3 regions of the Mesorhizobium sp. WSM4906 genome follow, and region 1 is predicted to be linked to each of the others. Evidence: predicted binding sites of a transcription regulator. Region 1 holds the regulator's gene; each other region holds the start of a gene.

The links. Region 1 encodes PhoB, which activates phosphate uptake and scavenging genes when phosphate is short. Its sites were predicted from a motif close to TGTCATNNANCTGTCAT; they were not measured.
Region 2: QAZ22_RS25525 (acid phosphatase) is a predicted target of PhoB. The motif match lies at 1,039-1,055, and genes of this name have one in related genera.
Region 3: QAZ22_RS31910 (ceramide glucosyltransferase) is a predicted target of PhoB. The motif match lies at 840-856, and genes of this name have one in related genera.

What each region holds. Positions count from the first base shown of each region.
Region 1 covers NZ_CP121355.1:1,823,126-1,830,508, reverse strand. Annotated here, with positions in the region: gene QAZ22_RS08650 (ROK family transcriptional regulator) at 12-1,253, shown strand; gene phoB (phosphate regulon transcriptional regulator PhoB) at 1,556-2,245, opposite strand; gene phoU (phosphate signaling complex protein PhoU) at 2,266-2,973, opposite strand; gene pstB (phosphate ABC transporter ATP-binding protein PstB) at 2,992-3,795, opposite strand; gene pstA (phosphate ABC transporter permease PstA) at 3,792-4,643, opposite strand; gene pstC (phosphate ABC transporter permease subunit PstC) at 4,647-5,633, opposite strand; gene pstS (phosphate ABC transporter substrate-binding protein PstS) at 5,700-6,758, opposite strand.
Region 2 covers NZ_CP121355.1:5,277,309-5,284,691, forward strand. Annotated here, with positions in the region: gene QAZ22_RS25525 (acid phosphatase) at 1-836, opposite strand, end outside; gene QAZ22_RS25530 (cytochrome-c peroxidase) at 1,077-2,321, shown strand; gene QAZ22_RS25535 (hypothetical protein) at 2,480-2,674, shown strand; gene QAZ22_RS25540 (dihydrofolate reductase family protein) at 2,781-3,368, opposite strand; gene QAZ22_RS25545 (helix-turn-helix domain-containing protein) at 3,471-3,887, shown strand; gene QAZ22_RS25550 (TonB-dependent siderophore receptor) at 4,018-6,138, shown strand; gene QAZ22_RS25555 (iron-siderophore ABC transporter substrate-binding protein) at 6,159-7,049, shown strand; gene fhuB (Fe(3+)-hydroxamate ABC transporter permease FhuB) at 7,039-7,383, shown strand, end outside.
Region 3 covers NZ_CP121355.1:6,611,481-6,618,863, reverse strand. Annotated here, with positions in the region: gene apaG (Co2+/Mg2+ efflux protein ApaG) at 343-735, opposite strand; gene QAZ22_RS31910 (ceramide glucosyltransferase) at 955-2,100, shown strand; gene QAZ22_RS31905 (O-succinylhomoserine sulfhydrylase) at 2,138-3,325, opposite strand; SAM riboswitch at 3,399-3,476, opposite strand; gene QAZ22_RS31900 (2'-deoxycytidine 5'-triphosphate deaminase) at 3,623-4,717, shown strand; gene QAZ22_RS31895 (ABC transporter substrate-binding protein) at 4,851-5,576, shown strand; gene QAZ22_RS31890 (hypothetical protein) at 5,595-6,041, opposite strand; gene araD1 (AraD1 family protein) at 6,069-7,058, opposite strand; gene mmsB (multiple monosaccharide ABC transporter permease) at 7,359-7,383, opposite strand, start outside.

The DNA of each region.
Region 1 (7,383 bases):
GGAGGAGAAAAATGTCGGTCGGGATCCGCCACGACGACCTGCGCCGGCGCAACCGCGCCATGGTGCTCTCGGCCGTGCGCCGCGCCGGCCAGCCGTCGCGCACGGAGATCGCCGCGACCACCGGGCTCAGCCACTCGACCATTTCGGCAATTTCCTCGGACCTGATCCAGGAAGGCATCCTGGCCGAGAGCAAACCGAGCGAGGCGGCATCGCTGAAGCGCGGCCGGCCGCAGGTCGGCCTCGCCCTCAACCCCGAGGCGGCCGCGGTGGTGACGGTGGTGCTGTCGCTGAATTTCCTTTCCGTCGCCGTCATCGACTATGCCGGGCAGGTCATCGCCGAGGAGCAGCGGCGCCTCGATACGCTGACCATGCCGCGCGACGAGCTGATCGGCGAATGCGTGGCGATCGTCCGGCGCCGGCTGGAAGACCCCGACCTCGATGTCCGCAGCGTCGCCCGCATCGCCATGGGCATCCAGGGCATCACCGATTCCCATGCGCGGGCAATGCTGTGGTCGCCGATTACGCCTTTGACCGACATTCCTTTCGCCGACATCCTGGAAAAGGAATTCGGCATCCCGGCGACCATGGAGAACGACTGCAACATGATGGCGGTGGCGCTGCAATGGCGCGACCCCAACCGCTATCGCGACAACTTCATTGCCATCCTGCTGTCGCACGGCATCGGCATGGGCCTGGTGCTGAAGGGCGAGCTGTTCACCGGCACGCATTCTTCCGGCGGCGAGTTCGGCCACATGATCCATCGTCCAGGCGGCGCGCTCTGCCGTTGCGGACGCCGCGGCTGCGTCGAGGCCTATGCCGGGAACTACGCCATCTGGCGCAGCGCCATGAAGATGAGCGAGGACGCCGAGCCGGTCGACGTCGGCGACGCCGACATGCGGGCGCTTGCCGCCAAGGCGCGGGAGAAGGACGGCCCGGAGCGCGAGGCATACCGCCGGGCGGGCGAGGCGTTGGGCTTCGGCCTCGGCAGCCTGTTCGCGCTGATAGACCCGGCGCCGGTCGCCATGGTCGGCGTCAGCGCCGCCGCTTTCGACCTGATCGAGCCGTCGCTGCGCGAGGCCATCGCCCAGACCGCCGGTGGCCAGCACTCGGAATCGATCTCCTTCGACACTGAGCCGAACGAACTGCCGCTGATCCGCGAGGGCTGCGCCATGCGCGCGCTGACCTTCGTCGACCAGGAGATTTTCGCCCCGGGCGTCCAGGCAAGGGCGGGCGCCGGGAAGAATGTGGCCTGAGCGGCTTTCCGAATCGCCGGAGATTAGCGAAGGCCTTTTGAGCTTTCGTCATTCCAGGGCGGAGCAGGAGCGAAGCTCCGTCGCGAAGACCCTGGAATCCATGCCGTCACCTTGATCGAAATGCGCAGCGGAGCAGAATTCTGCACCGCAGTGCCGCGTCGACGTCACGGAATGGATCCTCGGGTCTGCGCCGCGTCGCTTCGCTCCTTGCTCCGCCCGTGGATGACGAAGCACGAGCGTCTCAGCTACTCACCAACGCATGCGATCCGGTAGCGGACGCGTCAATTCCACGAACGGTGCGCCTAATCCTCGCGGATTGCGTATCCCGCGCCGCGTATGGTGCGGATGACATCGGGCATGCGGCCGTTGTTGACCGCCTTGCGCAGGCGCCCGACATGTACGTCCACGGTGCGCTCGTCGATATAGATCGTCTCGCCCCAGACATTGTCGAGCAACTGGCTGCGCGAGAACACCCGGCCGGGATGCCGCATCATGAACTCGAGCAGCCGGAACTCGGTCGGACCGAGCCTGATCTCGCTCTTCTTGCGGTAGACGCGGTGTGATTCGCGGTCGAGCACGATGTCGCCGACTTTGAGCACGCTGGAAAGCACCTCCGGCTTGGCGCGGCGCAACAGCGCCTTGACCCTGGCCATGAATTCCGGCGTCGAGAACGGCTTGACCAGATAGTCGTCGGCGCCCGTCGAGAGGCCGCGCACCCTGTCGCTTTCCTCGCCGCGCGCCGTCAGCATGATGATCGGCAGCCGTTCGGTCTCGGGCCGCATCCTGAGGCGGCGGCAAAGCTCGATGCCGGAAACCGCCGGCACCATCCAGTCGAGCACCAGGAGATCGGGCACGTTCTCCTGCAGGCGGATCTCGGCTTCGTCGCCGCGGGTGACCACCTCGACCTGATAGCCTTCGGATTCGAGGTTGTAGCGGAGCAGCACCCCCAGCGGCTCCTCGTCCTCCACCACCATGATGCGTGGCGCGATCATTTAGCAGGTACCTTCGTTTGTCAGGCCGCCGGCGCCGACATCGCCGTCTCGTCCTGCTTCGGACGGTTTGCGGGCAATTGGGTGCCGGTCAGCACATAATAGGCATTCTCGGCGATGTTGGTGACGTGGTCGCCGATGCGCTCCAGATTCTTGGCGCAGAACAGGAGATGCGTGCAGGCCGTGATGTTGCGCGGATCCTCCATCATGTAGGTCAGGAGCTCGCGGAAGACGGAGGTGTATTTGACGTCGATGCGCTCGTCGTCGTTCCGGAGCTTGGCGAGCGCCGTGGCGTCGCCCACCGTGTACTCCTCGATCACGCCCTGGACCTGGATCAGCACCAGCTGCGCCATCGAGTCGATGGAGTGCGACAGGTCGCGCGGCGCGGCGCTGACGCCGACGGAGCCGACGCGCTTGGCGATGTTCTTGGCGAGATCGCCGATGCGCTCGAGGTCGCCGGCCATGCGGATCGCGCCGACCACGCTGCGCAGGTCGTCGGCCATCGGCTGGCGCTTGGCGATCAAGGTGATGGCGCGATCGTCGAGCTCGCGCTGGCGCGCGTCCATGATGGCGTCGTCGGAGACCACGCGCTGCGCCAGCGCGTTGTCGGAATTGAGCAGGGCCTTGGTCGACGCGCCGACCATCGAGCCGGCGAGATCGCCCATGTCACGGATAAGCTGGCTGATCTGCCTCAGATCCTCGTCGAAGGAAGCGACCGTATGGGCCATGATTATGTCCTCGTATGAAACTCAGCCGAAGCGGCCGGTGATATAGTCCTGCGTGCGCTTCTCGCGAGGCGAGGTGAAGATCTTCTCCGTCCGGTCGAACTCGACCAGCTCGCCGAGATACATGAACGCCGTCTGCCGCGACACGCGCGCCGCCTGCTGCATGTTGTGGGTGACGATCACGATCGTGTAGTCGGCCTGCAGCTCGTCGATCAGCTCTTCGATCTTGGCGGTCGACAGCGGGTCGAGCGCCGAGGCCGGTTCGTCGAGCAGGATGACCTCCGGCTTCACCGCCACGGTGCGGGCGATGCAAAGCCGCTGCTGCTGACCGCCGGACAGGCTCTGGCCGCTGGCGTTGAGCTTGTCCTTGACCTCGCTCCAGAGCGCCGCGCGCTTCAGCGCCGACTCGACCCGGTTGTCCATCTCGGCCTTGCTGATCTTCTCGTACAGCCTGACGCCGAAGGCGATGTTCTCGTAGATCGACATCGGGAACGGCGTCGGCTTCTGGAACACCATGCCGATCTTGGTCCTGAGCAGGTTGAGGTCCTGCGAGCGGTCGAGGATGTTCTTGCCGTCGAGCAGCACCTGGCCTTCCGCGCTCTGCTTCGGGTAGAGCTCGTAGATGCGGTTCAGCACGCGCAGCAGAGTCGATTTCCCGCAGCCCGACGGCCCGATGAAGGCGGTGACGCTGCGCTCGGGCAGCGACAGGTTGATGTCCTTCAGCGCCTTCGACTGGCCATAGTAGAAGTTGAGGTTCTTGACCTCGATCTTGGCCTTCTCGACGGCCGTGTCGGCTACGTTAAGGTCGGTGGACAACATCGGTTTCATCTGTCCTCTCTGCGTCCGGTAAGGCTGCGGGCGAAGATGCTCAGCCCGAGAACCGTCAGGGTTATTATGAGTGCGCCCGTCCAGGCCAGCTGCTGCCATTCCTCATAGGGGCTGAGCGCAAACTGGAAGATGGTCACCGGCAGGCTGGCCATCGGCGCGTTGAGATTGCTCGACCAGAACTGGTTGTTGAGAGCGGTGAAGAGCAGCGGCGCCGTCTCGCCGGAAATGCGGGCGATCGCCAGCAATATGCCGGTGACGATGCCGGAAAGCGCCGCGCGATAGGCGACCGAGCGGATCACCACCCAGCGCGGCGCGCCGATGGCGGTGCCGGCTTCGCGCAAAGCGTTGGGCACAAGGTTGAGCATGTCTTCGGTGGTGCGCACCACGACGGGGATCACCAGGATCGACAGCGCGACGGCGCCGGCTATCGCCGAGAAATGGCCCATCGGCCGCACCATCAGCTCATAGACGAACAGGCCGACGATGATCGACGGCGCCGACAAGAGGATGTCGTTGATGAAACGCACCACCGTGGTGAGCCGCGAGAAGCGCCCGTACTCCGCCATATAGGTCCCGGCGAGCACGCCGATGGGCGTGCCGACGACGATGCCGATGATGGTCATGATGATGCTGCCATAGATGGCGTTGAGCAGGCCGCCGGCGTCGCCGGGCGGCGGCGTCATTTCTGTGAACACCGCCAGCGAGACGCCGGAGAGCCCCTTGTAGACCAGCGCGCCAAGGATCAGCGCCAGCCAGGCGAGGCCGATGCCCGCCGCGACGACGCATAGCGCCATCATCACGGCATTCTTGCGCTTGCGGCTTTGGTGGAGCGATGCGGCGGTCGACATCGGTCAGGCTCCCGTGCGGCTATCGATGCGCAACAGCATGTAGCGTGCGAGCGCGAGGATGATGAAGGTGATGATGAACAGGATCAGGCCGAGCGCCACCAGCGACGACGTATAAAGCTCGCCATCGGCCTCGGTGAATTCGTTGGCGATGGTGGCCGAGATCGTCGTGCCCGGCGCGAACAGCGAGGCGCTGATGCGGTGCGCGTTGCCGATGACGAAGGTGACCGCCATCGTCTCACCGAGCGCGCGGCCGAGACCGAGCATGACGCCGCCCATGATGCCGACGCGGGTGTAGGGAATGACCACGCGCCGCGTCACTTCCCAGGTCGTGCAGCCGATTCCGTAGGCCGATTCCTTGAGCACCGCCGGCACCGTGTCGAACACGTCCTTGGTGATCGAGGTGATGAACGGCAGCACCATGATGGCGAGGATGAGCGATGACGTCAGCAGGCCGATACCGTAGGGCGGACCGGCAAACAGGCTGGAGAGCCCCGGGATGCCGTGAAAAATGTCGATGATGAAGGGCTGTATCGTCGTCTGCAGGAACGGCGCGAACACGAACAGGCCCCAGATGCCGTAGATGATCGAGGGAATGCCGGCGAGCAGCTCGACCGCGATGCCGATCGGGCGCCTGAGCGGGCGCGGACAGAGCTCGGTCAGGAAGACGGCAATGCCGATGCCGATCGGAACGGCGATGATGATGGCGATGGCCGAGGTGACGATGGTGCCATAGATGGGTGCAAGGGCGCCGAAATTCTCGGTGACCGGGTTCCACGCCTCCGTCGTCAGGAAGGAGAAGCCGAACTTCGACAGCGCCTCCCACGAGCCGGCGAACAGCGAGATCGCGACGCCGCCAAGAATGACCAGCACGAGAATGGCGGAAGCGCGCGTGGCCGCCCGGAAGACCATGTCGGTGAAGGCGAAGCGGCGCACCGTCGCTTCTCTGGTCCGCATGGCAGACGATGTCACGGCTTCGGAAACGGCACTCATCGAGCCCCTCGCATTTCAAAAGGTAGACAGGAGGGCGCCGGAAGCGCCCTCCTCATTCCGTAGGAATTACATGCCGGAATAGAGCGGCTTGCCGTTGCTGTCGACGATGTCCTTGCCCCACATTTCCTCGACGCTCTTCACGACCTTGTCGGGCATCGGAACGTAGTCAAGCTCGGCGGCCATCTTGTCGCCCTTGGCATAAGACCAGGCGAAGAACTTGAGCGCTTCGGTCGTGGCCGCCGCGTCGTCGGGCTTCTGGTAGACCAGGATCCAGGTCGCTGCGGTCATCGGCCACGACTCCGCGCCCGGCTGGTTGGCGAGGATGACGCCATAGCCTGGCTGCGAGCTCCAGTCGGCGTTGGCCGCGGCGGCCGAGAACGCCTTCCCGGTCGGCGCGACCTTCTTGCCGTCCTTGTTGACCATGTCGGCATAGGTGAGCTTGTTCTGCTTGGCATAGGCGTATTCGACATAGCCGATGGCACCGCCGGTCTGCGAGACGTTGTTGGCAACGCCTTCATTGCCCTTGGCGCCGATGCCCACCGGCCACTCAACTGCCTTGTCGACACCGACCTTTGCCTTCCAGTCCGCGCTCACGTCGCCGAGATAGTATGTGAAGTTGAACGTGGTGCCCGAGCCGTCGGAACGGTGGACCACCGCGATCGCCTGGTCGGGCAGCTTGATCTTGGGGTTGAGCTTCTTGATCGCCGCGTCGTTCCAGTTGGTGATCTTGCCCATGAAGATGTCGGCCAGCGTCGGGCCATCCAGAACCAACTCGCCCGGCTTGACGCCTTCGAGGTTGACGACCGGAACGATGCCGCCCATCACCATCGGGAACTGTGCAAGGCCGGTCGACTTGAGATCGTCGCCGCCGAGCGGCGCATCGGAAGCGCCGAAGGTCACGGTCTTGGCTTTGATCTGCTTGATGCCGCCGCCGGAACCGATCGACTGATAGTTGAGCCCGATGCCGGTTTCCTTTTTGTAGGCGTCGGCCCACTTGGCATAGATCGGATAGGGGAAGGTGGCGCCGGCACCCGAGATGTCCGCAGCCCAAGCGGCGGACAGGGTGAGCGTGGACGCCGTAGCCATTGCAATCGCAACGGCCGCCGAGCGGATGAAATGTCTCATGTGGCCTGCTCCTGTTCGGAATATGGTCTCTTGGCACCGCCTTCTGACGGCGCCCAGTGAGCGCAATAGCCCTCGATTATTACAGTTGGATGACAGTTTCGTGTCAGCCGCGTAACGTCCGAACAGGGATGTCTGGAGAGGCGCGCGGCGGCCTTCGCGGACCAGCCGGAGTTTGCCGCCGGAATCAGTAACTTGTCTGACTTTTGATTAAAAAATATCCCGGCGGCCGAAATATCGGCCGCCGGGAAATAAAATCCGGACGAGAGCGCGTTGCTCGAATGCCAGAGCGGATCATGGCATGGCCATCGCCGAAAACAGGTCCGTTGGGGTAGAGTCGACGCTGTTCCTTGCCGGCGGTCGCTGCTCCCGCCCGTAACCGAGGGGCGGAATCGACAAGGACCATTGTCTTGGCTTGGCCTCCGCTTTGGTATGGTGCGATCACACCATACGTCCGCGTCAAGCGATCAGACGGCCCGCTGGCGGAAGCGCGCCGGCGGTCGACCGGGTAGAAAAAAGCTCCAGCCGCCGCGCATTTTTCCTGGATCTGCTTCTAGAGCAATTCCAGGAAAAGTGTGAGCGGTTTTCCGTCCGGAATTGCGTAAAAACAAAGAGTTAGAGCGGTTCG
Region 2 (7,383 bases), 3.2 Mb from region 1:
TCGGCGAGCGCCTTGTCGCCGCCCTCGGCCGGTTTGTTGGCGCTCGGCTGGTATGGCGGCTGCAAGGTGTTGACGGCGTAGAAGTCCGGCGTGATCGCGCCGTCATTGGCGAATTTCGGCACGCCGCCAAGTGCGGAGGCGGGCGAGTTGTCGGCCACCTTCAGCGTCACGCCATCGGGCTCGACGACGGCGATCTGGCCCTTCGCCGGGCTGGTGTCGGCATGCGGGTAGGACGGCGCGCAGCCGCAGGCCAACATGAAGTGATTGAGGAAGGAGCCGCCGAAGGCGCCCTGGAAGAAATTGTCGGCGAGCACGTATTTCTTGGCGACCGCCCACATCGGCAGTACCGAGCCATCATAATGGCCCATCACCAGCGCGCCGGAATCGGCCCAGGCGACGAACTTGTCGTTCTTGCCTCCGTCGATCTGCATCTGCTCCTGATAGAAGCGGTGCCAAAGATCATGCGTGATGACGTTGGTACCCTCGTTGAAACCCTTGGGATCGTCGATGGCGAAGACGGCATTGGCGAGATGCGCGGTCTGGGCTTCCGTCACCGCCGGGGTCACGCCCTTGCCTGTCAGTCCGCCCCAGGCCGGCGGCAGCTCGGAAAGCGGCTTGCCGTCACGGTCGAGCTGGCGCGCCTGGTCGGCCGAGACGTTGGCGAGGCCATTGGCGCCGGGGAAGCCGCCATAAAGATTATCGAAGCTGCGGTTCTCGGCGTAGATAACGACGACGGTGTCGATCTTGTCATAGCCGGAAGGAGCCGCCTGGGCAGCAGCGGCGAACGACGCCAGCGCCGTCGAGGCGAGGCAAAGGGAGAGGAAGGACCGGATCATTTAGGGATGCCTCGTGGCTGGGGAATGGCTGGAGGAACCAGGCGACGCTAGGGCGGGTGCTTGTCAGCTTTGTGACAGGGGGTGGTGGAGCGCGGGGGTATTAAGCGAACCTGCTACGCTGGCGGGACAGCGCCCCCCTCTGTCCTGCCGGACAGAGGGGGGCGCGAAGGAACTCGACGCGCGCAAATGACCACGTCCCAAATGTCATCAATCCGTAGCAATCCATGCCTACGCAAAGCCATGACACGCTGGACCTCCGTCGCCTTCGCAACGCTCGCCGGCGCCATCCTCTGGCCGGCCGACAGCCTCCCGTCCGGCAGCGTCCACCCCGGCCCGATGACGCGCGCGCAGGCCTATGCGCGCGCCGAGGCGCTGACGGCGCTCGGGCGGCAGATGTTCTTCGACCCGTCGCTATCGGCCTCGGGAAAGCAGGCCTGCTCGTCTTGCCATGATCCCAACCGCGCCTTCGGCCCGGCTTCGGCCTCGCCGGTCGAGATGGGCGGACCGAAACTCGACCAGCCCGGCCTGCGCGCCGTGCCGTCGCTGCGCTACCTGCAGGCGGCGCCGGCCTTCACCGAGCATTTCTACGATTCCGAAGACGAGGGCGACGAGAGCGTCGACAACGGTCCGACCGGCGGCCTGACCTGGGATGGCCGCGCCGACCACGGCAAGGACCAGGCGAGGATCCCGCTGCTTTCGCCTTTCGAGATGGGCAACAAGGACGAGGCACAGGTGGCCGCCAGCTTGCGCAAGGCGCCCTATGCCGAGGCCTTCAAGGCGGCGTTCGGCGCCGACGTGTTCGACAGCCCGCGGGACGCCTTCGACGCCGCGGTGGAGGCGCTCGGCACTTTCGAGCAGAGCAGCGCCGACTTCTATCCCTATTCCAGCCGCTATGACGCCTTCCTCGCCGGCAAGGCGCAGTTGACGGCGCAGGAGCTGCGCGGCCGCGTGCTGTTCGAGGACGAGACCAAAGGCAATTGCGCGAGCTGCCATCTCAGCGAGCCCGCCAATGACGGCGAGCCGCCGCAATTCACCGATTACGGCCTGATCGCCATCGCCGTGCCGCGCAACCCGGCGATCCCGGCAAACGCCGACCCCAACTATTTCGACCTCGGTCTCTGCGGCCCGTTGCGCACCGATTTCAAGGGCCACGGCGAGTATTGCGGCCTGTTCAAGACGCCGACGCTGCGCAACGTGGCGCTGCGCAAGAGCTTCTTCCACAACGGCTATTTCCACACGCTGCGCGAGGCGGTGGCCTTCTACGCCAGCCGCGACAGCGACCCCGGCCGCTGGTATCCGAGGAACGCCGACGGCACGGTCGACAAATTCGACGACCTGCCAAAAGCCTACTGGGGAAACCTCAACACGGACCCGCCCTTCAACGGCAGAAAACCCGGCGACAAGCCGGCGCTGACCGACACCGAGATCGACGACATCGTCGCTTTCCTCGGCACGCTGACGGATGCGGATCAGGCGGGACAGTAAGGCGGCGAAGGCTCCGCCGCCTTGGTACAGTGCCCAGAATTTGCCGTTCAGCCTCGAATCGAGGATATCGGACTAAGGTGGGCCTCTATGTGGGCCAGATCACAGGATCAACATGAAACGCCTGTCATATTAGGCGCTCTTCATGGATGGAGTCTCGCATGAGATTCGTCGCGATACAGGAACCGACCGGCAGTTGGGCCGTGTTTGATACGGCCAATGAGGAGCCCGCCGAATTTGCCGGCCGCGTGCTCATCGGCCTGACGCCGCATGAGGCCTGGCGGCTCACGGCAGCAGCGAATGATGAAGCGGGGGGCAGGGATATCGACGCACAAGGCCCATTTCGGGACCAGTGAGGCGGAACGCCAGATATTCCCGCGTTCCATGGAAAAGCGAAAGCGAACAAGCGGTTGAAGCGGCACGCTGCGAGATCGATTCAGGCAGCGCGCCTTGAAATGCCCCTCAGCCGGCCGGCGCGTAGCGGCTTACCACCATGCCGCAGGCATAGGCTTTGGACCCGAGCAGTTTCAGCCTGGCGAAGCCGCCCTGGTCGAAGATGCGGCGGCCGGCGCCCAGCACCGCCGGATTGATGAAGAGCTGAAACTCGTCGACCAGCCCGGCGGCGATCAGCGCCGAGGCGAAACTGGCGCCGCCGAACACGGCGATGTCGCCGCCCTCGCCCGCTTTCAGCGCATTGACCTCGCGCGGCAGGTCGCCGCCGGCGACACGTGTGCGCTCCCAGCGCGAGGCCTTCAGCCTGTCGCTCAGCACCACTTTTTGCGCTTCGACGATGCGCTGGGCGAAGGCGTGGAAGCGGTCTTGCGGATACTTCCTCGCCGCATTGCTCCAGTGGCCGACATAGCCATCCTCGGCCATCTTGCGGCTGAGCAGAATGGTGTCGACGGTGTCGAAGACGGCGTTGAAGTCCGCCTTCAGCTCGTCGTCCCAGTCGCTCTCCTCGCCCCAATCCCAGAGCTGCCAGCGATGGTCTTCAACCGCGCCGACGAAGCCGTCGACCGACATCTGCATCTGCAGGATAAGCTTCTTCATCTCCGGGCCTCCTCATGTCCCAATTGATTTACTTTTGGAACTGTTTGACGCATGGGACGAATGATGTCAATAGTAAAGTGATTTAAAAATGGAACCGAATTTATGTCAACCAAGGAAAGGTCCGGCTGTCCGATCAGCCTGTCGCTCGAGCTTATCGGCGACCGCTGGACGCTGCTCATCATCCGCGACCTTGTCTTCGCCGGAAAACGGCATTTTCGCGAATTCCTGCAGTCGGACGAAGGTATCTCGTCGCGAACGCTGGCCGAGCGGCTGCAGACGCTGCAGGACGAAGGCATCCTCACCCGCAGCGACGACCCCAGCCACGGGCTGAAGGCGATCTACCGGCTGACGGAAGCGGGCATCGACCTGCTCCCGGTGCTGGCGACGCTCGGTGCCTGGGGCAGCAAATACCGCAAGGCGGACGGTGATCTCGCCCGGATCGCCAGGGAGCTCGCGGCCGGGGGCGAGCCGGCACTGGCGCGGATGAAAGAGAAACTGCGGGCGGAGCATCTGGGGTAGCGCGCCGCAACTGCCGATCTCCCTCCTCGTAGGGAGATCGTAGCCTCTTTTGCCTGACAATTAAAAGTTGACTCTTTCACTCATCTTGAATAGCGCTGCGCGCAGCTATCGGAGATGGGGATCAGGGGTGATGACGAACCGGCGCGTTCTGGCGGGGCTTTTGCTGGCAACGACTTTCCTGCGTGCGCCACATGTGCTGGCGCAGGAGAAACAGGACGTGCTGGCGCCGATCCAGATCGAGGGCGAAGCCGGCACCGGCAGCGCCGGGTTCGACGGCTACAAGGCCAAGGAGGACGCCAGCGCCAGCAAATCCGACCAGCCGCTGGAAAAGACGCCGCAAGCGGTGAGCGTGGTCGGCAGCCGACAGATCGAGGACCAGGCCGCGCGCAGCGTCGTCGAAGCGACGCGCTATTCGCCGGGTATCCGCTCAGAAACCTTCGGCAACGACACCCGCAACGACTGGTTCCTGATCCGAGGCTTCTCCTCGCAGGTCAGCAGCTACTTCCTCGACGGGCTGCAGTTGCAGTCGAGCGACAGTTTCGCCACCTGGAAGGTGAATCCTTACCTCCTCGACCGCATCGACGTCCTGCGCGGGCCGTCGTCGGCACTCTACGGCGCCTCGAATCCGGGCGGTCTCATCAACCTCGTCTCCAAGCGGCCGACGTTCCAGAACCGCGGCGAGACCGCGATCGGCGTCAACGAGTTCGGCAATGTCTGGACCGGCCTCGACGTCGAGGGCGTCAACAAGGACGGCACGCTCGCCTACCGCTTCATCGCCACAGGCAATTATGGCGGCACCCAGGTCGACTTTACCGACAACGACCAATTCGCCATCATGCCGGAAGTGACCTGGAAGCCGGACGAGGACACCAGCCTTACCGTCTATGCCAACGTCTCGAAGCTGAAGACGCGCGGCCAGAATTTCTTGCCCTATGTCGGCACCGTGGTCGACGCGCCATTTGGAAAAATCCCGCGCGACCTGTTCACCAGCGAGCCCAGCGTCGACAAGTTCGAGCGCTCGCAGCAGATGATCGGCTACGAGTTCGAGCACCGCTTCGACAATGACGTGACGGTCAGGCAGAACCTGCGCTACGGCCATCTCGAGGTCGATTTCCGCAACGTCTATGGCGAAGGCTGGGTGAGTCCGCCGACCACCACCACGGCGTTGCTCGATCGCGCCAACTTCCTGTCGAAGCCGGACCTCGGCCTGTTCACCGTCGACAACCAGGTCGAATGGAAGACGTCCACAGGCTCGATCGACCACACGCTGCTTCTCGGCCTCGACTACAAGCGCTTCGACCTGCATGACGAGTCAGGCTTCGAGGACGCGCCGCCGCTCGACGTCTTGAACCCGGTCTATAACGGCGCGCCGCCCGTCGCCTCGCGCTACGACCAGTCGAACACCTTGCAGAACCAGACCGGCCTTTATGCCCAGGACCTGATGACGATCGACCGCCTGAACCTGGTTTTCAGCGGCCGCTACGATGACGCCCAGACCACGGTCACCGACCGCCCGACCGGCGTGCGCGCCAGCTATTCCGGCGACGCTTTCAGCGGCCGCGCCGGCGCCATCTACAATTTCGACAACGGCATCTCGCCCTATGCCTCGATCTCGCGCTCGTTCCTGCTGCTGACCGGCAAGGATTCCTCCACCGGGGAGGCCTTCAAGCCCGAAACGGCGGTGCAATACGAGGTCGGCGTCAAATACCAGCCGACCTGGCTGAGCGATGTGCTGCTCACCGCTTCGCTGTTCGACCTGACGCGCCAGAATGTCGTGACCAGCGACGGCGTGCTGTTCAACCGGCAGATCGGTAAGGTGAATTCGCGCGGCGTCGAGCTCGAAGCCGTCGGCCAGCTCACGCCCGACCTGACGCTGACCGCCGCCTACACCTGGTACGACCTCAAGATCAAGGAAGGCAGTCCGGCCGAGATCGGCAAGGTGACGACCGGCACGCCGGAACAGTTCGGCTCGCTCTGGCTCGACTATGCCATTCCCTCCGACCGCCTGCCGGGCATCACCATCGGCGGCGGGGTACGCTATGTCGGGTCCTCCTTTGCCGACAGCGCCAACACGCAGAAGGTGCCCGACTATGCCGTGGTCGACGCCGCGATCCGCTACGAGAAGGACAACTTCAAGGCTGCGCTCAACGTCTCCAATCTGTTCGACAAGGTCTATGTCGCTTCCTGCAACATCACCTGCTTCTACGGAGAGAGCCGCGAGATCAGCCTGACCATGGGCTATAAATGGTGACGATTGGTAGGCACTCACTCGTGATCGCAAGGCTCTTGGCGTCGTTGCTCGCGCTGCTGCCGGTGCTGCCGGCGGTGGCCGATGAAGCCGTGCCCGCGCATGCCGAGCGGGTTGCGACCATCGACTGGGGGACGGCCGAGACACTGCTGGCGCTGGGCGTCACGCCGGTCGGGCTTGCCGAAACCGCTGGCTATCGCGACTGGGTCGGCTCGCCTGCCCTGCCCCCCGATGTCGCCGAACTCGGTCTGAGAGCCACGCCAAGCCTCGAATATCTGGCGGCGCTGAAGCCCGACGTCATCCTGTCCACACCGCAATTCACGGCGATCGAGCCGGTGCTCGGCAAGATCGCGCCGGTCATCAGCCTCGCAACCTATACCGACGACCTCGAGCCCTACCGCCATGCGCAGGAGAACACGAGGCGGCTCGGTGCGCTTCTCGGCCGCGAGCAGGCGGCGACCGATCTCGTTGCCGCCACCGATGCGCGCATCGCCAAGCTGAAGGACGCCGTCGGCGCGGCAGCGACCAGGCCGGTGCTTGTGCTCTACTTCCAGGACGACCGCCACGCCTGGGTGTTCTGCCGCGGCAGCCTGTTCGACGATGTGCTGAAGCGCGCCGGGCTGAAGAATGCCTGGACCGGCCCGGGCAATTTCTGGGGTTTTGCCAATGCCGGCGTCGACCGGCTGTTTGCAATCCGCGACGCGGTCGTGCTGGTGATCGAGCCGGTGCCGCCCGCCGTGCGCGCCAAGCTCGAGGCGCGCGACGGGCTGCTCGGCCAGTTGCCGGTGTTCGCCCCCGGCAGCCATGCGATCGTGCCCAGCGTCTGGGGTTTTGGCGGCCTGCCTTCGGCCGGCCGTTTCGCCGACCAGCTTTTGCAACACGCAGAGCTTTTCGAGCGCGGCAATGCTTCGTGACCGCCGCCGGCTGGCGATCCTTTTCGCGGGCGGCGCCTATCTGCTGCTCGCCGCCAGGTTGATCGCCACCAACATCGCCGATATCCAGGGCAGCGAAGCGGTGCGCGCGCTGCTCATCGACTATGCCTATTGGCCGCGGCTCACCGTTTCCCTGCTGGCGGGCGCGGCCCTCGGCCTGGCCGGCGTCCTGATGCAGCAGGCGCTGCAGAACCCGCTCGCCGCGCCCGAGACGCTCGGCGTCAATGCCGGCGCGCATCTGGCGCTGACCGTCGGCGTGCTTGCCGCGCCCGCCTTGCATGCCGCTCAACCCGAGCCGCTCGCGATTGCCGGCGCC
Region 3 (7,383 bases), 1.9 Mb from region 1:
TCTTTGGCGATAGCGTGCATGGCAGCTTGGCGCATGCATTGTCTTATGTAGCGCTGGTCGACCCCCACTCCGTCTCGGCTTCGCCGAGCCACCTCTCCCCCGATCGACGGGGTAGAGGAAAGGCGCCAAGCCTTTTGCCGTCAACGCTCGTCCAGCAAGGCTCCCTTCCTTTCCCTCCGGAGGGGGAAAGGTGGCGCTGCGAAGCAGCGACGGATTGGGGGAACCACGTGGCAATCAAGCCTCGGCCTCATCAGTCACGCCAATCACAGAAGATGTGTGCATAGCGTAGCGTAAAACGGGGAGAGAGGCTGTCGCGGGCATTTTCGCCAACCGCCAAACTCGCTAATTCACCGTGCGCCTCGTCCCCGGCATATCGAGGGAGAAGGCCGGGATGGCGACATCGAACGTCTCGCCGCGTCCGTTGCGCATCGTGTAGTGGCCGACCATGATGCCGGACGGCGTCGAGAGTGGGCACCCCGACGTGTACTGGTAGCTGTCGCCCGGGTTGAGTTCCGGCTGGTCGCCGACGACGCCGGCGCCACGCACCTCCTCGACGCGGCCGCGTCCGTCGGTGATGTGCCAATAGCGCGACAGAAGCTGCACGAACTCGTCCGACCGGTTGTCGATCGTCACCTGATAGCCCCACACATAGCGGTCCTCCGACGGATCGGAACGATCCTCCAGATAGAACGGCCTGACCTGCACTTCGATGTTGCGCGTCACGGCGCGATACATGGGCCACTCCGGTTTGCCGGCTAGGGAACATTTACCGCGCTCCGCGGTTGTTACACGAAGCGCCGTCCATCCTGCCAGATTCTAGCGCAGTTGCCTAAAAACAATGTCATTTAAGTGACACATGACAATGTTGGTGTGCAGAAACTATGCGGGCGACTCGGGCGCTCTGTCGACTGATGAAACGGCCGCGGGCGGCCCTTCCGGAGTGACCAGAACTCGATGGAACTGACCTTTGCAGCCGCCTTTGCTTCGTCAGCCCTTCTTCTTTCCAATTTTGCCAGCATCCTGCTCGCCTCGTCGCGATTGAAGCCCAGGCGCCTCATTCCCCCGTTCGCCGGCAAGCAGCCGCCGGTCTCCATCATCGTGCCGTCGCGCGGCGTCGAGCCATTCGCCGAGGAGACGCTCAAGCGCGCCTTCTCGCTCGACTGGCCGCGTTATGAGCTGATCTTCTGCGTCACCCAACCGGAGGACCCGGTGGTCAAGTTGATCAATGCCGCGATCGTGCGCTTCCCGAACGTGCCGGCGCGGCTCTTGATCGGCGAGGACAGGATCAGCGCCAATCCCAAGCTCAACAACTGCGTCAAGGGCTGGCAAGCGGCCCGGCACGACTGGGTGATTCTCGCCGATTCCAACGTGCTGATGCCCAAGGACTATGTCCAGCATCTGATGGCGGCCTGGCGAAGGGATACCGGCCTCGTCTGCTCGACGCCGGTCGGCTCGCGGCCGGACGGCTTCTGGGCCGAGGTCGAATGCGCCTTCCTCAACACGCTGCAGGCGCGCTGGCAATATGCCGGCGAGGCGGTCGGCCTTGGCTTCGCTCAGGGCAAGAGCATGTTGTGGAACAAGTCGATGCTCGACGCAAACGGCGGCATCCAGGCGCTGGCCGCCGAGCCCGCCGAGGATGCCGCAGCCACCAAACTGGTCAACAGCCTGGGCCTCCGGGTCAATCTCGTGGCCTCGCCCTTCGAACAGCCGCTCGGCCAGCGCACGCTCGTCGAAGTCTGGTCGCGCCAGGCGCGCTGGGCGCGGCTGCGCCGCGTCACCTTCCCGCAGTTCTTCGCGCCCGAGATCCTGACCGGCGTGGTTGTGCCGCTGATTTTCGCGCTGATTGCGGCGGCAAGCGCCGGCGTCAGCCTCCCCACCACGGCGCTTTGCGTGCTGGCGGTCGCCTATGTGCCGGAGTGCCTGCTTGCATGGTCCAAGGGCTGGTACCTGTCGCCGCGCAGCGTCACCGCGATGATCGTGCGCGACGCCATGCTTCCCATCGTCTGGTCGCGCGGCTGGCTGGGCGGCGTCGTCGAATGGCGCGGCAACGCCATGACGATCCGCACCGGGGAGATGACCGAACTCGAAGAGATTGCCTGAGCCGGCTGCGGCTCAAGCAATCTCTTTGCGGCCACCGTTACCGCGCTGCCCTCAGCGCCTGTTCGACGTCGTTGAGCAGATCGTCTGTATCCTCCAGACCGACGGAGAGCCTGAGCGTGCCGGGCCCGATGCCGAGTTCGGCGCGCGCCTCGTCGCTCAGGTTCTTGTGCGTCGTCGTGGCCGGATGGGTGATCAGGCTCTTGGCGTCACCGAGATTGTTGGAGATCAGCACGATGTCGAGCGCGTTCTGGAGGGCGAAGGCCGCCTGCTTGCCGCCCTTGACGTCGATACAGATCAGCGTCGAGCCGCCAGACATCTGCTTCCTGACGACGTCCGCCTGCGGATGGTCGGCCCGCCCCGGATAGATGACGCGGGCGATCTCCGGCCGGCCGGCCAGGAAGTCCGCGATCCTGCCGGCGCTTTCCGTCTGCTGGCGCACGCGCAGCGGCAGAGTCTCCAGGCCTTTCAGCAACGTCCAGGCGTTGAAGGGCGACAGGCTCGGGCCGGTGTGCCGGAAATAGTCGTGCAGGTTCTCGTCGATCCATTTCTTGTCCGACAGGATGACGCCGCCGAGGCAGCGGCCCTGTCCGTCGATATGCTTGGTCGCCGAATAGACCACGACATGGGCGCCGAGCTGCAACGGCTTCTGCTGCAGCGGCGTGGCGAATACGTTGTCGACAATCAGCCTCGCGCCGATCGAATTGGCTAAAGCGGCGACGGCGGCGATGTCGACCACTTCCAGCGTCGGGTTGGTCGGGCTTTCCAGGAAGAACAGCTTGGTGTTCGGCCTGACCGCTTTTTCCCAGTTGGCGATGTCGGTGCCGTCGACCAGCGTCGCCTCGATGCCGTAGCGCGGCGCCAGCGTCTCGACCACCCAGCGGCAGGAGCCGAACAGCGCCCGCGCCGCAACGATGTGGTCGCCCGCCTTCACGCTGCAGAGCAGGGCGGCGGACACGGCTGCCATGCCGGAAGCAGTGGCGCGGGCGTCTTCCGCGCCTTCCAGCGCGCACATGCGCTTCTCGAACATGTCGACGGTCGGGTTGGCGTAGCGCGAATAGATGAAGCCCGGCTCCTCGCCTTTGAAGCGGGCTTCCGCAGCTTGCGCCGTTTCGTAGACATAGCCCTGGGTGAGGTACATCGCCTCGGCGGTCTCGCCGAAGCCGGAACGCAGCGTGCCGCCATGCACGAGTGCCGTCTGAGGCTTCCAGTTGCGCGTCTTGGTCATCGCCCTACTTCCACTCGCAAAGAACAGTCCAAACACAAAAAAACCGGCCGCGATGTCGCAACCGGTCCATATGGCCTTGCGGCCAGCGGTCCTTTAGCGACTTGTTTAACGTGGCTGCAAGCCGACCGGCCAAATCACCACGGGATAACGACCCTTTAGACCCGCGCCGCGCTTGCGTCAATTGCCGGCTTGATTAAGAGGTTTGTACCAGGCAGCTAGCGCAAGCCGTCTACGGTTTTTCGGCAGGCGCCTGCAAAAGAACCACGCGCTTGCCCGGCCTTCGATCGGAGCCAGACCTTGCGGCAGACAGGCATTCTTCCGGATCAGGACATCGCGGCGCTGTTTGCGGCGAATGCGCTGACGTCGCCGCGCGCGCTCGACAGCGACCAGATCCAGCCGGCCAGCCTCGATCTCAGGCTCGGCGACACGGCCTTTCGCGTGCGCGCCTCCTTCCTGCCCGGTCCCGATCATCTGGTGGCCGACAAGCTCGACCGGCTGAAGCTGCACGAGATCAGCCTTGCCGAAGGTGCGGTGCTGGAGACGGGCTGCGTCTACATCGTGCCGTTGCTCGAGAGCCTGGCGCTGCCGGCGGAAGTGTCGGCTTCCGCCAACCCGAAGAGCTCGACCGGGCGGCTGGACATCTTCACGCGTGTCATGACCGACCGCGGCCACGAGTTCGACAAGATCGCCGCCGGCTACCGTGGCCCGCTCTACCTCGAGGTCAGCCCGCGCACCTTCCCGATCGTCGTGCGTGCCGGCTCGCGGCTATCGCAGATACGCTTCCGTGTCGGCAACGCGGTGCTCTCGGAGAGCGAACTGCGCGACCTCCACCGCGCCGAGATGCTGGTCGCCACCGAGCCGCCCAACATCTCCGGCGGCGGCATCGCGCTCTCCATCGATCTCGACGGCGACAAGGACGGCCTTGTCGGCTATCGCGGCAAGCACCACACCGGCCTCGTCGACGTCGACAAGCGCGCCGCGCAGGACGTCGTCGACTTCTGGGAGCCGCTCTACAAGAGCGGCGCCGGCGAGCTGGTCCTCGACCCGGACGAGTTCTACATCCTGGTCTCTCGCGAAGCCGTGCACGTGCCGCCGCTCTATGCCGCCGAGATGACGCCCTTCGATCCGCTAGTCGGCGAGTTTCGCGTCCACTATGCCGGCTTCTTCGACCCGGGCTTCGGCCATTCCGCCGCCGGCGGCAGCGGCAGCCGCGCCGTGCTCGAAGTGCGCAGCCACGAGGTGCCGTTCATCCTCGACCACGGCCAGATCGTCGGCCGCCTGGTCTACGAGCATATGCTCAAGCGCCCACGGGCGCTTTACGGCACCGATCTCGGCTCCAACTATCAGGCGCAGGGGCTCAAGCTCTCCAAGCATTTCCGCGCCGCGCGCTGAGCTACGCGGCGGCCAGACTGTGCTTGCCTGGCCAACCGCACCATGCTTGGCTGCGCGTAACTGGCATTGAACCTGATCGAGGGAGACGAAAATGCGGATATCCAGATGGATCATATCGGCAGCGGCCGCAGCCATGCTGGTGCTCGGCGCCGGTTCGGCAGGCGCAGCGGAAAAGATCAAGATCGGCACCGAGGGCGCCTATCCGCCCTTCAACACCATCACGCCGGACGGCAAGGTCGAGGGCTTCGACATCGACATCGCCAATGCGCTCTGCGCGCAGATGAAGGTCGAATGCGAGATCGTCACCCAGGACTGGGACGGCATCATTCCGGCGCTGCAGGCCAAGAAATTCGACGCCATCATCGCCTCGATGAGCATCACAGAGGAACGCAAGAAGCAGGTCGCCTTCACCCACAAATACTACACCACGCCGCTTTCGCTGGTCGCCTTGAAAGATAGCGACATCGCCTCGACCGAGCCTGCCGCTCTCGCCGGCAAGACGGTCGGCGCCCAGGCCTCGACCACCCAGGCCAACTATGCCCAGGACGTCTACGGCAAGGCCGGGGCCGAGGCGAAGCTCTACCCGACCCAGGAAGAGGCGGTCACCGATCTCCTCAACGGCCGCCTCGACGCCGTCATCTCGGACAAGTTCGTGCTGGTCGACTGGATGAAGAAGGCGAGCGACGGCTGCTGCAAGCTGGTCGGCGACGTCAAGGGCACCGAGACCGAGGCCGGCATCGCCGTGCGCCTGGAGGACACCGCGCTACGCGACAGGCTGAACGCCGCCATTGACGCCATCGTCGCCGACGGCACCTACAAGAAGATCCAGGCGAAATATTTCGACTTCGACATCTATTGAAGCCGGAGCTGCCTTCGGTCAGCCGCGAAACAGCGCCTGTTTCGCGGCGCCGAGGCACGCGTTGAAGCTGCCGATAAAAAGCAGCTCGCGTCCAGCTAGATGCGTTTTACCCCAGAATGAAGCCTGTCGCGTGGCATCAAGCGATGCCTTTGATCCCTTCAACGGGAATAGCTGATCGTTCACGCACCCAAGAACATAGGCACGAGCGGAGTCAATGCGGCAAGGCTTGGCTCTGTCGTTCAATGTGGCGCCACGAAGTTTTGAAATCCGTAGATCGGCATTTCGCATCAGGAAGCTGGTTTGATTTCGTGAATATCCGGTGCCCAGCAGTCGGTTGGTCATCAGGGCGCGCGCCTCGCCATAGGAGGTCTTGCTGCATTGTGCGGCGCCATAGGCCGCGGATGACCAGCAAGCGATCAACAGAGCGATGCCCAGATTTCTGGCGCTTGGCGGAATATGGCCCATTGACCCGGTTCCAAGTTGTTCGCGAGATCAAAGCGCCTTCACCGCCACCTTCACCGGCTTTTCGATCTCCAGCGGGTTGCGCAGCGGCAGGCCGAAATCCTTGGCCTCGATCTCGAACACGTCGCCGGCCTCGGTCCTGACGCCGTCGGCGAAGGAGAGCGTCGCGGTGCCGAACATGTGCACATGCACGTCGCCTGGCTGGCGGAAGGCTGAATATTTGAAGTGATGATGCTCGAGATTGGCGATGGTGTGCGACATGTTCGCTTCGCCCGACAGGAACGGCTTTTCCCAAAGCACCTTGCCGTCGCGCCAGATGCGCGATGAGCCTCTGATGTCGGCGGGCAGGTCGCCGATCAGGATTTCCGGTCCGAACGAGGCGTTGCGCAGCTTGGAATGGGCGAGGAAAAGGTAGTTCACCCGCTCGGTCACATGGTCGGAGAATTCGTTCGACAGCGTGAAGCCGACCCGGAACGGCGCGCCGTCATCGCCGATGACATAGATGCCGGCGATCTCCGGCTCCTCGCCGGCGTCCTGCGCGAAGGCCGGCGACATCAGCGCCGCGCCCGGTGCCACCGCCATGGTGCCGTTGCCCTTGTAGAACCACTCCGGCTGAACGCCGATCTGGCCCTTGGCCGGCTTGCCGCCTTCCAGCCCCATGCGGAACATCTTCATGGAATCGGTGAGCTGCTCTTCGCCGTCGCTGAGCTTCTTGTGCATGGAATCGCGCGTCGCGGCGGAGCCGAGATGCGTCAGTCCGGTACCGGTGAGGTGCAGATGCGCGGGGTCCGGATGGTTGATCGGCGATACCAGCCGCCCCTTCTTGTAGGCGGCGTCGAGGTCGACCGTCTCGCCATAGCCCTTGCGCTCGATCAGCGCTTCGAGACCGGTGCCGGTGCGCGCCGCCTCCATCGCCAGCGAATAGACGCTGCGCGCGCCGTTGATGATCCGGGTCTTGCCGCCGCTGCGGGCAACGACGCGGATCGTCTCGGCGTCGTCGAGGATCTGGGAAATCAGCATGGTGAACCCTCTCTCTTTTGCCTTGGCCGGGCTGCCGACAGCAAAGCCCTGACCAGCGCGGCCCGGAACCGATCCGTGCCACGGTTGAAACTCTTCGTCCGGATTGCGCTCGCGAGCCCGGTCCTTCAGGGGACTTCTTGGCGCCGACGGGTTGCCGGCAGCTCCGCGATCTGGACCCGTATGCCTCCTGCTTCCTCGCCGGAGCGGTTCAGCCTAGTAGCTGGCCCGCTCCAAATATTTGTTTTTGCGCAATTCCGGATGGAAAACCGCCATGCACTTTCCGGAATTGCCCTCGCCCTGTCAGGCCTTGTTCTTGTTGTAGACG